Regions from separate parts of the Exiguobacterium sp. SH31 genome, predicted to be linked through region 1. Evidence: predicted binding sites of a transcription regulator. Region 1 holds the regulator's gene; each other region holds the start of a gene.
The links. Region 1 encodes Rex, which represses fermentation and respiration genes when NADH is low (regulators of the CRP and FNR family bind a similar motif). Its sites were predicted from a motif close to TTGTGAAATATTTCACAA; they were not measured.
Positions count from the first base shown of each region.

Region 2: the regulator Rex is predicted to act here: its motif matches at 1,280-1,297, upstream of A6395_RS00275 (formate/nitrite transporter family protein).
Region 3: the regulator Rex is predicted to act here: its motif matches at 1,619-1,636, upstream of A6395_RS02490 (L-lactate dehydrogenase).
Region 4: the regulator Rex is predicted to act here: its motif matches at 1,881-1,898, upstream of pflB (formate C-acetyltransferase).

Region 1 covers NZ_LYTG01000075.1:8,894-12,054, reverse strand. Annotated here, with positions in the region: gene A6395_RS10765 (ABC-F family ATP-binding cassette domain-containing protein) at 1-641, opposite strand, end outside; gene A6395_RS10760 (redox-sensing transcriptional repressor Rex) at 791-1,447, shown strand; gene A6395_RS10755 (twin-arginine translocase TatA/TatE family subunit) at 1,447-1,665, shown strand; gene tatC (twin-arginine translocase subunit TatC) at 1,669-2,457, shown strand; gene A6395_RS10745 (hypothetical protein) at 2,601-3,161, shown strand, end outside.
Region 2 covers NZ_LYTG01000001.1:48,623-51,783, forward strand. Annotated here, with positions in the region: gene mutL (DNA mismatch repair endonuclease MutL) at 1-347, shown strand, start outside; gene A6395_RS00270 (50S ribosomal protein L25/general stress protein Ctc) at 512-1,147, shown strand; gene A6395_RS00275 (formate/nitrite transporter family protein) at 1,356-2,195, shown strand; gene A6395_RS00280 (anaerobic ribonucleoside triphosphate reductase) at 2,387-3,161, shown strand, end outside.
Region 3 covers NZ_LYTG01000015.1:6,239-9,399, reverse strand. Annotated here, with positions in the region: gene rpmG (50S ribosomal protein L33) at 61-225, shown strand; gene A6395_RS02500 (5-formyltetrahydrofolate cyclo-ligase) at 282-836, shown strand; gene A6395_RS02495 (DUF92 domain-containing protein) at 815-1,585, shown strand; gene A6395_RS02490 (L-lactate dehydrogenase) at 1,755-2,711, shown strand; gene A6395_RS02485 (rhomboid family intramembrane serine protease) at 2,861-3,161, shown strand, end outside.
Region 4 covers NZ_LYTG01000083.1:24,685-27,845, reverse strand. Annotated here, with positions in the region: gene pflB (formate C-acetyltransferase) at 1-1,794, opposite strand, end outside; gene A6395_RS11585 (hypothetical protein) at 2,155-2,577, shown strand; gene A6395_RS11580 (DEAD/DEAH box helicase) at 2,632-3,161, shown strand, end outside.

The DNA.
Region 1 (3,161 bases):
CCTTTATAGCCGCTCAAATATTTCTCGAGCCAGCTGAGCGTCTCGATGTCCAAATGGTTCGTCGGCTCATCCAAGATGAGCAGGTCCGGGCTTTGCAGGAGCATCTTCGCTAAGGCAAGACGTGTCCGCTGTCCGCCTGAGAGCGTATCGATCCGACGTTCGAAGTCGTCCGGATAAAACCGCATCCCGTGCAAGATCGAGCGGATCGTCGCTTCGTACTGATAGCCGCCGCGGTCTTTGAACGTGTGTTGCTCCTCGTCATACGCCGCGAGCAGACGCTCGTAGGCGGCCGGGTCGTTCAAGATGCGCTCCGAGCCCATGTCTTGCTCCATCTGGCGGAGCGTCTTCTCTTGTTCGATCAAGTCGGTGAAGACGGTGAGCATCTCGTTCCACATCGTCTCGTTCGATTCTAATCCTGAGTCTTGGGCGAGATAGCCGATCGTCACGTCTTTTGGCTTCATGATGTCGCCCGAGTCATAGTTGTACTCGCCGGCGATGACTTTTAACAGTGTCGACTTGCCGGCGCCGTTGCGGCCGACGAGGGCGACGCGTTCGCCTTCTTGGATTTCTAGTTTGACATTCTCTAAAATCGGCTCGACGCCGAACGATTTGGATAAGTTGTTGACTTGCAGTAGGATCAAGTGAAAAAACCCCTTTCTCTCTGTTTAGTATACTTTATTTCTTCCCCTTTTCAGGTATATTCATTGAGTGCTTATGTGAATTCGTTTACAATCAAGGTGTATGAAATCAGATTCGTTTGAAACGCGTCGTAAAAAGGAGGCTCTTTCTGTTGAGTCAAAACGAACCAAAGATTCCGCAAGCGACAGCCAAACGGTTGCCACTATACTATCGGTTTATCCAAAGCCTACATTCGTCAGGGAAACAGCGTGTCTCTTCTGCTGAACTGAGCGAGGCGGTCAAGGTCGATTCGGCAACGATTCGCCGTGACTTCTCATACTTCGGTGCGCTCGGTAAAAAGGGATATGGCTATAACGTACAGTATCTGTTAGAATTTTTCCGTAAGACGCTGAATCAAGACGAGATCACGAACGTCGCCTTGGTCGGGGTCGGTCATCTCGGGACAGCGTTCGTCAACTATAACTTCCTTAAAAACAATAACACACATATCGTCGTCGGGTTCGACGCAGACGAGACAAAAGTCGGCACGACGATGTCAGGTGTCCCGATTCATCACGTCGATGAGATGGAACAGATCATGAAGCAAAACAAGATCGATGTCGCCATCCTCACGGTCCCGTCCGCTTACGCGCAACCGGTCGCCGATGATTTGGTCCGCTATGGCGTTCGAGGGATCTTGAACTTCACGCCGGCACGATTGACTGTACCGGACACGGTCCGCGTCCATCATATCGACTTGTCGATCGAACTCCAGTCGCTCATTTACTTTATGCAACACTATCCATCCGCTGAGGGGGTCCATCAATAATGGAATTTCTACAATCATCACTCGTCGTCGGTATGCCAGGTGGCGTCAGTATTTTCGTCATCGCCATCATCGCGCTCATCCTCTTCGGGCCGAAGAAATTGCCAGAGTTCGGCCGGGCAGCAGGGCAGACGCTCCGTGAGTTCAAAAATGCCACGAACGGTATGATGAAAGAGCACGACGAGACCGACAAGAAAGAAATTGAGAAGAAAGAGCAGTAAGCCATGAGCCATCAACCTGATCAAGAACGGGCACTGTCCGATCACTTGACAGAGCTGCGGAGACGACTGATGCTGTCGGCATTTGTCGTCTTTGCCTTCTTTCTGATCGCTTTGCCGAGTGTCAAGTACGTGCTCGCCTATCTGCAGGCGGACCTCGTCGAACGAGGGCTCGAGCTGAACGCCTTTGGGGTCGCGGACCCGCTCATGATCTACTTGAACTTGGCGCTCGTCATCGGGCTCGTCGCATCGGGTCCATTTCTACTGTATCAACTGTGGGCGTTCGTCGCACCTGGTCTGCATCCGAATGAACGAAAATGGACGCTCGCCTATATCCCGGTCATCTTTATCTTGTTCCTCATCGGTCTCGCATTCGCCTACTATTGGTTGTTCCCGCTCGTCCTCGATATCTCGACGGACCTCGGGCAAGACCTCGGTCTGACACAGATCATCGGAGCGACGAACTATTTCACGTTCCTGTTGCAGCTGACGATCCCGTTCGGGCTGTTGTTCCAACTTCCGGTCGTGACGATGTTCTTGACACGCATCGGTGTCGTGACACCGTACTTCCTCTCGAAAATTCGGAAGTACGCTTACTTCGCCTTGTTCGTCATCGCGGCATTCATCACGCCGCCGGATTTGACGTCGCACCTCATGGTGTCGCTGCCGCTCTTCTTCCTATATGAGATCAGCTTATCGATCTCGCGCGTGACGTATCGCGGTGTGCTCCGACGTGAGAAAGAAGCGCAAGTGAAAGAACAGATGGATTTGATGAAACAGATGAATGAGAAATGAACACTACGTCATGAGACGGAGTGTTCTTTTTTTATAATTTAGGGCTATTCAATTTTGAAAAAACAACTTAAAATTAGTAATGTTAAATCAAAAATGGATTATTTTTGAAAGTTATGTATTCATAAACAGAAATGAGGAGAACGATGAACAAATGGTTATGGAGCATACTCGTTGTGCTCGTCATGGTGGCGGCGCCCGGATTAGATGTTCGGGCAGATAGTTATGCCAAGCCTGAAATTATTCCGGCGGGAGAAGTGGTAGGAAATAGTGAATATGTGTGGCGCTCGGGAGATCCTGAGACGCTCGTACATGTGAAGACCGGTGAAGTCTATACATTACCGATTCGAGTGTCTGCTGCTTATAATATTTATGCGATCGGGGATGGCCGATTTATGTTAAAAGGGTGGCCGGAGTGGGTGATGTGGGATATACGTACGAATGTAGCGACGACATTCCCAATCGAAGCAGGAAGTGAGAATCGACTCGTCTCAACGAATGTAACAACAGGAATGATGTTATGGGCTGATGACGAAAAGTATATCATCACATCGATGTCAGGTGATATTCGCGGATTGCTCACGAAAGGCAGTGGTCAGGTATACAGTTTGCTCGATGATGGGAACGTCCTCGCGTTCGCCGACGGTCAAGTGACGAAGCGGACGGTTACAGGAGAAGTGCTTGAGACAATCAGTTCCTATTCAGGA
Region 2 (3,161 bases), on a different contig from region 1:
AAGAAGCGGGACTCGATTTAGAGGCGTTCGGAGGCAATACGTTTCTCGTCCGGGAAATCCCGACATGGTATCCGCAGCACGATCTCGAAGGGACAGTCCGTGATTTGATCGAGATGGCAATTCGGGACCGATCAATCGATATCGCTAAATATCGCGAAGAGGCGTCGATTCTGATGGCGTGCAAACGATCGATCAAAGCGAACCATCCGTTAAACCTCGAGATGATGCGACAGTTGATCCGCGACCTTGGCGAGACGACGTCCCCGTATACGTGTCCGCATGGACGTCCGATTTTAGTGAAGTGGAGTACGTATGAACTCGAGAAGTTGTTCAAACGTGTCATGTGACAAACGTTGTAATCTTATTTTAACCGACTGTAACGTTTATGGATGCTTAGGTATGGGAACAATATACACATGTCGTCAAACGCATCGAGGTTGAGAGGTGGAGTTCACACTGCCTCACCCTCAAGATGTAGACATGATTCATAAACCAGTAGGGGGAAATGATTATGACAGACACGCTTAAAGTAACGACACGAGAATTACGACCACGTTCGGTTCGAACAAACTTGCGTAAAGAAGGAAAAGTACTTGGTGTCGTTTACGGCTACAAAGTCGAAAGCACACCAGTCGCGTTTGAAGAAATGGCATTGCGCAAGATTCTCCGTGAACACGGTGACAACGCCTTGATCGAACTTAACATCGACGGCAAGAAAGTAAACACACTCGTTCACGGGACGGAAGTTGACCCGTTCACGAGCACATACAAGCACGTCGAGTTCATGGCAGTCAAAATGGATGAGGCAACTGAAGTTGAAGCAGACGTCACACTCGTCGGCGACGCGAAAGGTGTCAAAGAAGGCGGCTTCTTGTCGCAAGCACTCTATAAAGTCACTGTTTCGGCAACACCTGCTAACATCCCAGAGCGAATCGAGCTCGACGTTAGTGAGCTAGGGATCGGTGACTCACTCACAGTTGCTGACATTCCGGAGAATAAGGATTATGAAATTTTATCTGAAGGCGATCTTCAAATCGCATCAGTGAACGAGCCGGTAGCAGTCGAAGAAGAGGAAACTGAAAGTGAAGAAGCTTCAGCTCCAGAAAAATCGACTGATGAGACGACAGATTCTTCTGAGAAAGCATAATTGGTTTCATGCGGCCCTTTACGAAGGGTCGCTTTTTTTAGTCACAAATCCGACAAATGTAACCGATTACGATGTGAAAAGTGTGTCAACAGTTCGAATGGGCAGTTGCAAAAATGTCGCTCCGGGCTTATATTGTTAATGATTTCACATGTTTGTTCTTATTATATGGTTCATTTAAACAGAAAGAAGGGTTTGTGACATGGCATCAATGGAAATCCATGCACTCGAATCATTACGGAAGAAAGCACAGGCTTCCTCAGCGATGATTCACTATCGGCCGATGGAATATTTTTTACGGGCAATGCTCGCGGGGATTTTTATCGGGTTCGCATCAATCTTCACATTAAAAGTCGTCAACGGCATGTATCTTGTAGATTCACCATTTACGACGCTCATCGGGGGATTCTCTTTCGGGATCGCGCTCGTCATGATCATCTACGGAGGCGCTGAACTATTTACCGGGAATACGATGTATTTTACGACTTCAACGATGCGTGGCTATACGACGCTGAGTGATACGATGCTCGTCTGGTTGCTTTGCTTCGTCGGGAACGCGCTCGGCGGCATTCTTTTCGCTTTATTGCTTGCGCCGACTGGAGTCATTCAAGAGCTCGGCATGAACAACTGGTTATTTGCCGTCGTCGAGAGCAAGATGCATCATACGACAGTCGAAATCTTTTTTAGAGCGATCTTCTGTAACTGGATGGTCTGTCTCGCTATCTTCTTGCCGAAACAGATGAAAAATGAATTTGCCCAAATCTTCTCGATGATCTTCCTAGTGGCCGTCTTCTTCGCTTCAGGGTTTGATCACGTCATCGCCAACTTCGTCTTGTTCGCACTCACACTCGTTGTTCCGCATCCAGAAGCAATCAGCTTTGCTGGAGCCATCCACAACTTGATTCCGGCTACGTTCGGAAACATTATCGGAGGCGCGTTATTCATGGGCGCGATCTATACATGGTTGAACGCTAAAGGATTGCGTGAAGCACAAGAGTCTGAGGAAGAAGAAGTCGAACTGAAAATCGTCAAGCCAGCCAAAGAAGTATGACATACATCACGAAACGCACAGTCGAGCCCACGTCAGGGATTCGGCTGTTTTTTTACGTTCGGGATCGGTTGCAACTGTCACAATATCGACGTGCCTCAAATCGATAAAACGTGACATAATCTATATATAGAATTTTTATCGGTTATCAGAAGTTAAATAATCAATATATAGCGAGGTGATGCGGAGTGAACATGCTCCAGCTTTATAATGATGTCTGTGTGCTACCAGATCAAGATTTGATCCAAGAGAACGCCAACGTCGACGGGAAGTCGCCACTCGGCAAACTAGCGCGCTTATCTTCAGAAGTGTCAAAACAATTATCGACCACGTATCTATTGTCGGAACGGTCACGTCTAGCGATCCGTGATAATTACTTATATGTGCATGACGCCGATTACTATGTGACCGGATCGACGACGTGTTGTCAAATCCCGCTCGGAGAGTTACTCGCGAACGGGTTCCACACCGGACACGGGACGATTCGTCCCCCGCAGGACATTCGTTCAGCGATGGCGCTCGCCTCGATCATTCTTCAAGCGAATCAGAACATGCAACACGGGGGACAGGCGTTCCCGATGTTTGACGTCGATCTCGCTCCTTACGTCGAGAAGACGTATGAACGTCAACTCGAGCGGCTGAACGGACTACCGATTGAGCTGACGGCGGAACAACAACAACAGATTGCTGAAGCAGAAACCGTATCGGCGACGTACCAGGCGTGCGAGGCGTTTATCCATAACGCCAACTCGATGCACTCGCGCGGCGGCGGTCAAGTTCCGTTCGTGTCGATCAACTACGGCACCGACACGAGTCGGTGGGGACGGGTGTTTATCCGCGAGTTGTTAAAAGCGACAGAGCGAGGATTAGGTAACGGGGAGACGCCGATTTTCCCGATTCAAATCTTCAAAGTAAAGGAAGGCGTCAATTTCAATGACGGGGACCCGAACGTCGATTTGTTCCGCCACG
Region 3 (3,161 bases), on a different contig from region 1:
GTAGGATAATTGAGTATGCTTAGACTGTAAAGCAAAAGCACTTGATACAACATTAGTAAGATGGGAGTGAAAGATATGCGCGTTAAAATCACACTAGCTTGCACAGAAACAGGCGATCGCACGTACATCACGAAGAAAAACAAACGTAACAACCCAGAGCGCCTCGAATTGCGCAAATACAACCCACGTCTCCGTCGTCACACGCTTTACCGCGAAGTGAAATAATTGAGACCGGCCGTCACTCATGTGGCGGCCTTTTTTTTCGATAGGAGGAATAACAAATGACAGCTAAACAAGAGCTCCGAAAAGCGGTTCATGTGAATATTCGCGTGCTCACCGATCGTGACGGGCGTGATGAAGCGATCCTACATACCGTGGCGTCGCTCCCTGAGTGGCAACAAGCGTATACGGTCGCACTCACACTGTCACTCGACCTTGAAGTGAATACGCGTCCGCTCATCGATACAGCTTTAAAAGCAGGAAAATCGGTGTTGGTGCCGAAAGTAACGAAACAGGGGCTCACGTTCCACGAAATCAGGACGTTCAGCGACCTCGAGCCGGGGGTAATGGGTATTCTCGAGCCGACGACCGCGGAAACCGACCTCGACATCGATGTCTGTATCGTCCCAGGCCGTGTCTTTGACCGTTCTGGATATCGGATCGGTTGGGGCGGGGGTTATTACGACCGTTTCTTAGCGACATATCGCGGTGCGACAATCGCGCTCGCCTACGACGTACAAGTGCTCGACGAAATACCGATCGAACCACACGACATACCTGTCGAACTGATCGTGACAGAAAGGGAAATGATTCGATGCTCTCAATCGTCCTCGTAACTTGTCTAGTTGCACTGGCCGGATATCGTCTCCGGTCGTTGACGTTCTCTGGGGCGATCTTGACGATCGTGACAGGGACGGTCATCGGGTTTGGTTTTGGCTGGTTCGGGCTGTACTTGCTCGGTGTGTTCTTTTCGACGTCCTCGCTCGCTTCAAAATATCGCGCCCGCGACAAAACGTCGGTCGATGACATCGTCGAAAAATCCGGACCGCGTGACTTCGTGCAAGTGCTTGCGAACGGAGGGATCGCCATGCTCACCGCCGTCGGAATGGCGATGACTTCGAACGAGGCGTGGCTATTCGCTTACGTCGTTTCAATCGCGGCGGCGACGAGTGACACGTGGGGGTCCGAGTTCGGCGTTCTCGCATCGCGCCGACCGCGCTCTATTTTGACATTGCGTGAAGTTGAACCGGGGACGAGCGGTGGGGTGTCACCGTTCGGTACGCTCATGTCTGTCGCCGGTGCGACGACCATCGTCTTGGCATCGCTCCCGTTCTTAAATATAACGATGGGCACGCTATTTCTATTGATTGCGCTCGGTCTGAGCGGCAGCGTCGTCGATACGTTGCTCGGTGCGACCGTACAACGGAAGTATCGCTGTCGGACGTGCCAAAAACTGACGGAGAAAAAGCTGCATCACGGCGAAGCGACCGACTATGTATCTGGATGGCGCTTTCTCGGCAACGACGCCGTCAATTTCTTGGCGATCGCCTCCGCGGCAGCTATTGGTTTTCTTGCATTCGCATAAGGGTAGTACAGAAAATGAGGATGTTTCAAACGATTGTGAATTTTGTCACAATATTGCCAAACTGAAAACGGTTTCTCTTGTATTGACTGTTTGTGAATGATGTTACAATCTAGGTGTAACAGACAAAACAAAAACATGAAACAGATTGTTTGAAGGGTGGAAAAACAACATGGAAACATTAAATCATGCAAAAGTAACACGAGTCGCTCTCGTCGGGGCCGGAGCGGTCGGTGCAAGCTTCGCGTATCAATTGACGACAGCGAGCCTATGTGAAGAACTCGTCATCATCGACATCAACAAGGCGAAAGCAGAAGGCGAAGCGATGGACTTGAACCACGGCGTCTCGTTCGCCTCGTCACCGATGCGCGTCTGGGCTGGAGATTACACGGACTGCGGTGCTGCAGATATCGTCGTCATCACGGCCGGCGCTCCTCAAAAACCAGGTGAGACACGTCTCGACCTCGTTGAGAAAAACGCGAAAATCATGAAAGCGATGATCACTGACATCATGGCCTCTGGCTTCGACGGTATTATCATCGTCGCGTCAAACCCGGTCGATATCATGACACACTTGGCTTGGAAATACTCGGGTCTTCCGAAACATCGCGTCTTCGGATCAGGGACTGTACTCGATACGTCACGCCTCCGCTACATGCTAGGTGATTACTTCAACGTCGATCCGCGCAACTGCCACGCTTACATCATGGGTGAGCATGGCGACACCGAGTTCGCGGCATGGAGTAACGCCCGGATTTACGGCAAATCGGTCGAACAGCTACTCGAAGAGAACGACGAGTATACATGGGAAGACCTTGAAGACATCTACGTCAACGTTCGTGACGCTGCGTATCACATCATCGAACGTAAAGGCGCGACGTACTATGCGATCGGTCTCGGCTTGCTTCGTCTCGTCAAAGCAGTGCTACGTAACGAGAACACATTGCTCACGGTCGGTGCCTACTTGGATGGAGAGTACGGCTTGAACGATATTCATATCGGTGTGCCGGCAATCATCAACCGCCAAGGCGTGCGTCAAGTCGTCGAAATCGAGTTGTCAGACGAAGAGAAACAGAAGATGCTCCATTCGGCAGACGTGTTGTTGAAAACGATGCAACCTGTCTTATAATATATTCGCGATATAGACGTAGTCGGTGTATGCCGGCTACGTTTTTTGATGCGTTGCCACGGGCACCGGACAGATTCAGAAAGCGCCAACTTTTGTCGTCACGATCGAATTGGATTACAATTAAGACAGAAGGAAAGGAGGGGATTCAGTTGACGCAACCGGGATGTTTTTGGGAAGACATTTACCATGCGGTCGAGGCGGGCGGTCGGGTCGAAGGGATACTCGAGCCTTCGCGCGCGCTGCTATTGTTCGACACGAAAGCTGGAGACCTCTATCACCTGTACATAAAGACAGATAAGGCGTGGGCGAACCATGTCGCGATCGAGATCGAGGCGGTCATGAGCTCGTTCCGACTCGCACGACTCGGGCGTGCGAAGCTTCATGTCCATATATATGGCGACGCGCTCGTCGATGAGGAGCGACTTGAGACGTTGTCGTTTCAAATCGCGG
Region 4 (3,161 bases), on a different contig from region 1:
GATCGTCAAGACCGATTGCGTATGAAGCGCGTCGCGGTACGTTTTGTGTTTCCGGACTTTTTCCATGAACGATTCTACGAGTTCGACAGCGATCGCGTCGACACGGTCATCGTTGTTCCCGAATTTCGGGAAGTCGCCTTCTGTTTCAAAGTCGACAGCGATGCCGAATTCATTTCGGACCGGTTTGACCGTCGCATATTTGATTGCTGACAAGCTGTCCGCCGTCACCGAAAGGCCAGCGATACCACAAGCCATCGTCCGTAAGATTTCAGGGTCGTGGAGCGCCATTTCAATCCGTTCGTACGCATATTTATCATGCATGAAGTGAATGACGTTGAGTGTGTTGACGTAAAGCTCCGCGAGCCAGTCGAGCGTCCGGTCGAAGTCAGCGTACACTTTGTCGTACGTGAGGACGTCTTCTGTGTTCATGTCCCAAGCCGGAGCGATTTGATCGCCGCTTTTCTCATCGCGTCCACCGTTCATGCTGTAGAGGAGTGCTTTCGCCATATTGGCACGGGCCCCGAAGAACTGCATCTGTTTGCCGATCTTCATCGGTGACACACAGCAGGCGATGCCGTAATCGTCACCAAACTCTGGAAGCATGAGGTCGTCGTTCTCATATTGGATTGCTGACGTCTCAATTGACATCTTCGCGCAATATTGTTTGAATCCTTCCGGTAATTTCGTCGACCAAAGTACCGTCAAGTTCGGTTCTGGTGCCGGGCCGAGGTTTGTGAGCGAGTGAAGGAAACGGAACGAGCTCTTCGTGACGTTCGAACGGCCATCCTCACTCATCCCACCGATTGATTCCGTGACCCACGTTGGATCTCCAGAGAACAATTCGTTATAGTCAGGCGTCCGCAAGAATTTGACGATGCGGAGTTTCATGATGAAGTGATCGACGATTTCTTGGACGTCTGACTCTGTCAAACGGCCCGCCGCCATGTCACGCTCAGCGTACACGTCAAGGAATGTCGATACGCGTCCGAGAGACATCGCCGCACCGTTTTGTTCTTTGACAGCTGCAAGGTAAGCGAGATATACCCATTGATAGGCTTCTTGCGTCGTTTCAGCCGGGCGACCGAGGTCGAATCCGTAAGCAGCGCCGAGTTGTTTCAATTCTTGAAGGGCACGAAGCTGTTCAGACATCTCTTCCCGCGTCCGAATGTCTGCTTCCGAGAGGAAACCGCCATTGTTCGCCAAATCTTTTTTACGCTCGGCAATCAAGAAGTCTAAACCGTACAAGGCAACGCGACGGTAGTCACCGATGATCCGACCACGTCCGTATGCGTCTGGGAGACCTGTGATGATCCCTGACTTACGTGCTGCCCGCATCTCTGGTGTGTAGGCATCGAAAACACCTTGGTTGTGTGTTTTACGAATGTCTGAATAGATTTTTGTGATTTCAGGATTTGGTTCGAAGCCGTATGACTCGAGCGCGGCGTCGACCATGCGAATGCCGCCGTTCGGATGAATCGAGCGTTTGAACGGTTCGTCCGTTTGGACACCGACGACTTTTTCAAGGTCTTTATTTAAGTACCCAGGTCCGTGTGAGATGATTGTCGACGGCGTGTTTTGATCGACATCCCAAACGCCCCCGCGTTCCCGTTCTTCTTTCGTCAATTCCATCACTTGTCCCCAAAGACGATTCGTCGCCTCTGTCGGTCCGACTAAGAAACGGTCATCCCCTGTATACTCGTGGCGGTTCAAGCGGATAAATTCACCGACATTCACTTCGTTCGTCCACTGTCCAGGAACAAATCCTGACCAGGCTGATTTAATTTCAGTTGCCATTATGGTCACTCCTCATAGTTGAGATAACTGCCTGATTCCTTATAATATGAGTGTACGTGAAAACGTGAACAATATGTTTTACATTCTTGTGAAAGTTGTAACAATCTCATGAACATTGGTGTTATGCCGTTTTTGTAAGCGCTATTTTATCTGTTATAGTCATTTTTTAACTTACATAGAAACAGACGAATCCCTGTCCGTTCACGTTCTTGTTAATCCTGTATTATCTTTAAAGAGTTGTGAAAAATCATACAGTTTTTGTAGTGACTTAACTCACAGGTTCGGGATAGAACTTGAATTTTTGCCTTATATCGAGCACAATGGAAGCAGAACATTGTAGAAGAGGAAGGGGTTCTTCCCATGACGTATGAACCATTAACAGCCGAGCATAACTTAAAAGCCGGTGACCGCATCTCCCTTAAAGTCGAAGAGGCTGGAGACAAGCGCGACGGATTTATCACAGAATTTGAAGAAAAAGGCTTTTGGATTCGCTTTGATGACGATATCGAGAATGAAGATTTCATTGATTTCCGTGACCATTTAATGGTCGCACTCGTGTCGCGCCCAATCGACGTCGCGACGACGTATCCAGAACTAAACGCCTATTCAAAATTGCTTAAAGAATTGGAATACCGCGTGTATCAAGGCTTCACGGTCGAAGGTGTCGAAGCCTCGCCTGAGCACATCGACGTGCACATCAAACTCGTCGAGGACGGACAAGTGTACACACAGACGCTCCGTTCATCAATTGACCAAGACACTGAACATGTTCGCTATATTTGAACCAGGGAGCGCTTATGCTTCCTTTGTTTTTGCCCAACGATAAGGAGAACTGATATGAACTTTACAAAACCATTCATTAACGAAGCCTGGGAACGCCTTGGCTTTAACGAACCGATGCCGGTCCAAGCGGAAGCGTTCCCGCCCCTTTTAGAAGGAAAAGACGTCACGATTGAAGCGCCGACAGGAACAGGTAAGACACTCGCTTATCTTTTACCCGCTATTGAAAAAATCGATGCCTCGAACGACCGGATCCAAGTCGTCATCGTCGCACCGACGCGCGAACTCGTCATGCAGATCCAAACGGTGGCGCAACGTTTCACCGAAAAAGGTGACGTCCGGATCGCCTCGTTCATCGGCGGCGTCGAACTGAAGCGCCAAATCGATCGCTTGAAGAAAAAACCGCATTTGATCGTCGGGACACCAGGACGTCTCGTTGAATTGATCGAGAAGAAAAAACTCAAACTGCACGAAACGCATACGATCGTGCTCGATGAAGCCGATCAAATCATCGACAGCGGATTGACGGAAGCGGCCGAGCGCATCATCAACCATACGGCGCACGAGCATCAAATCTCACTCGTCTC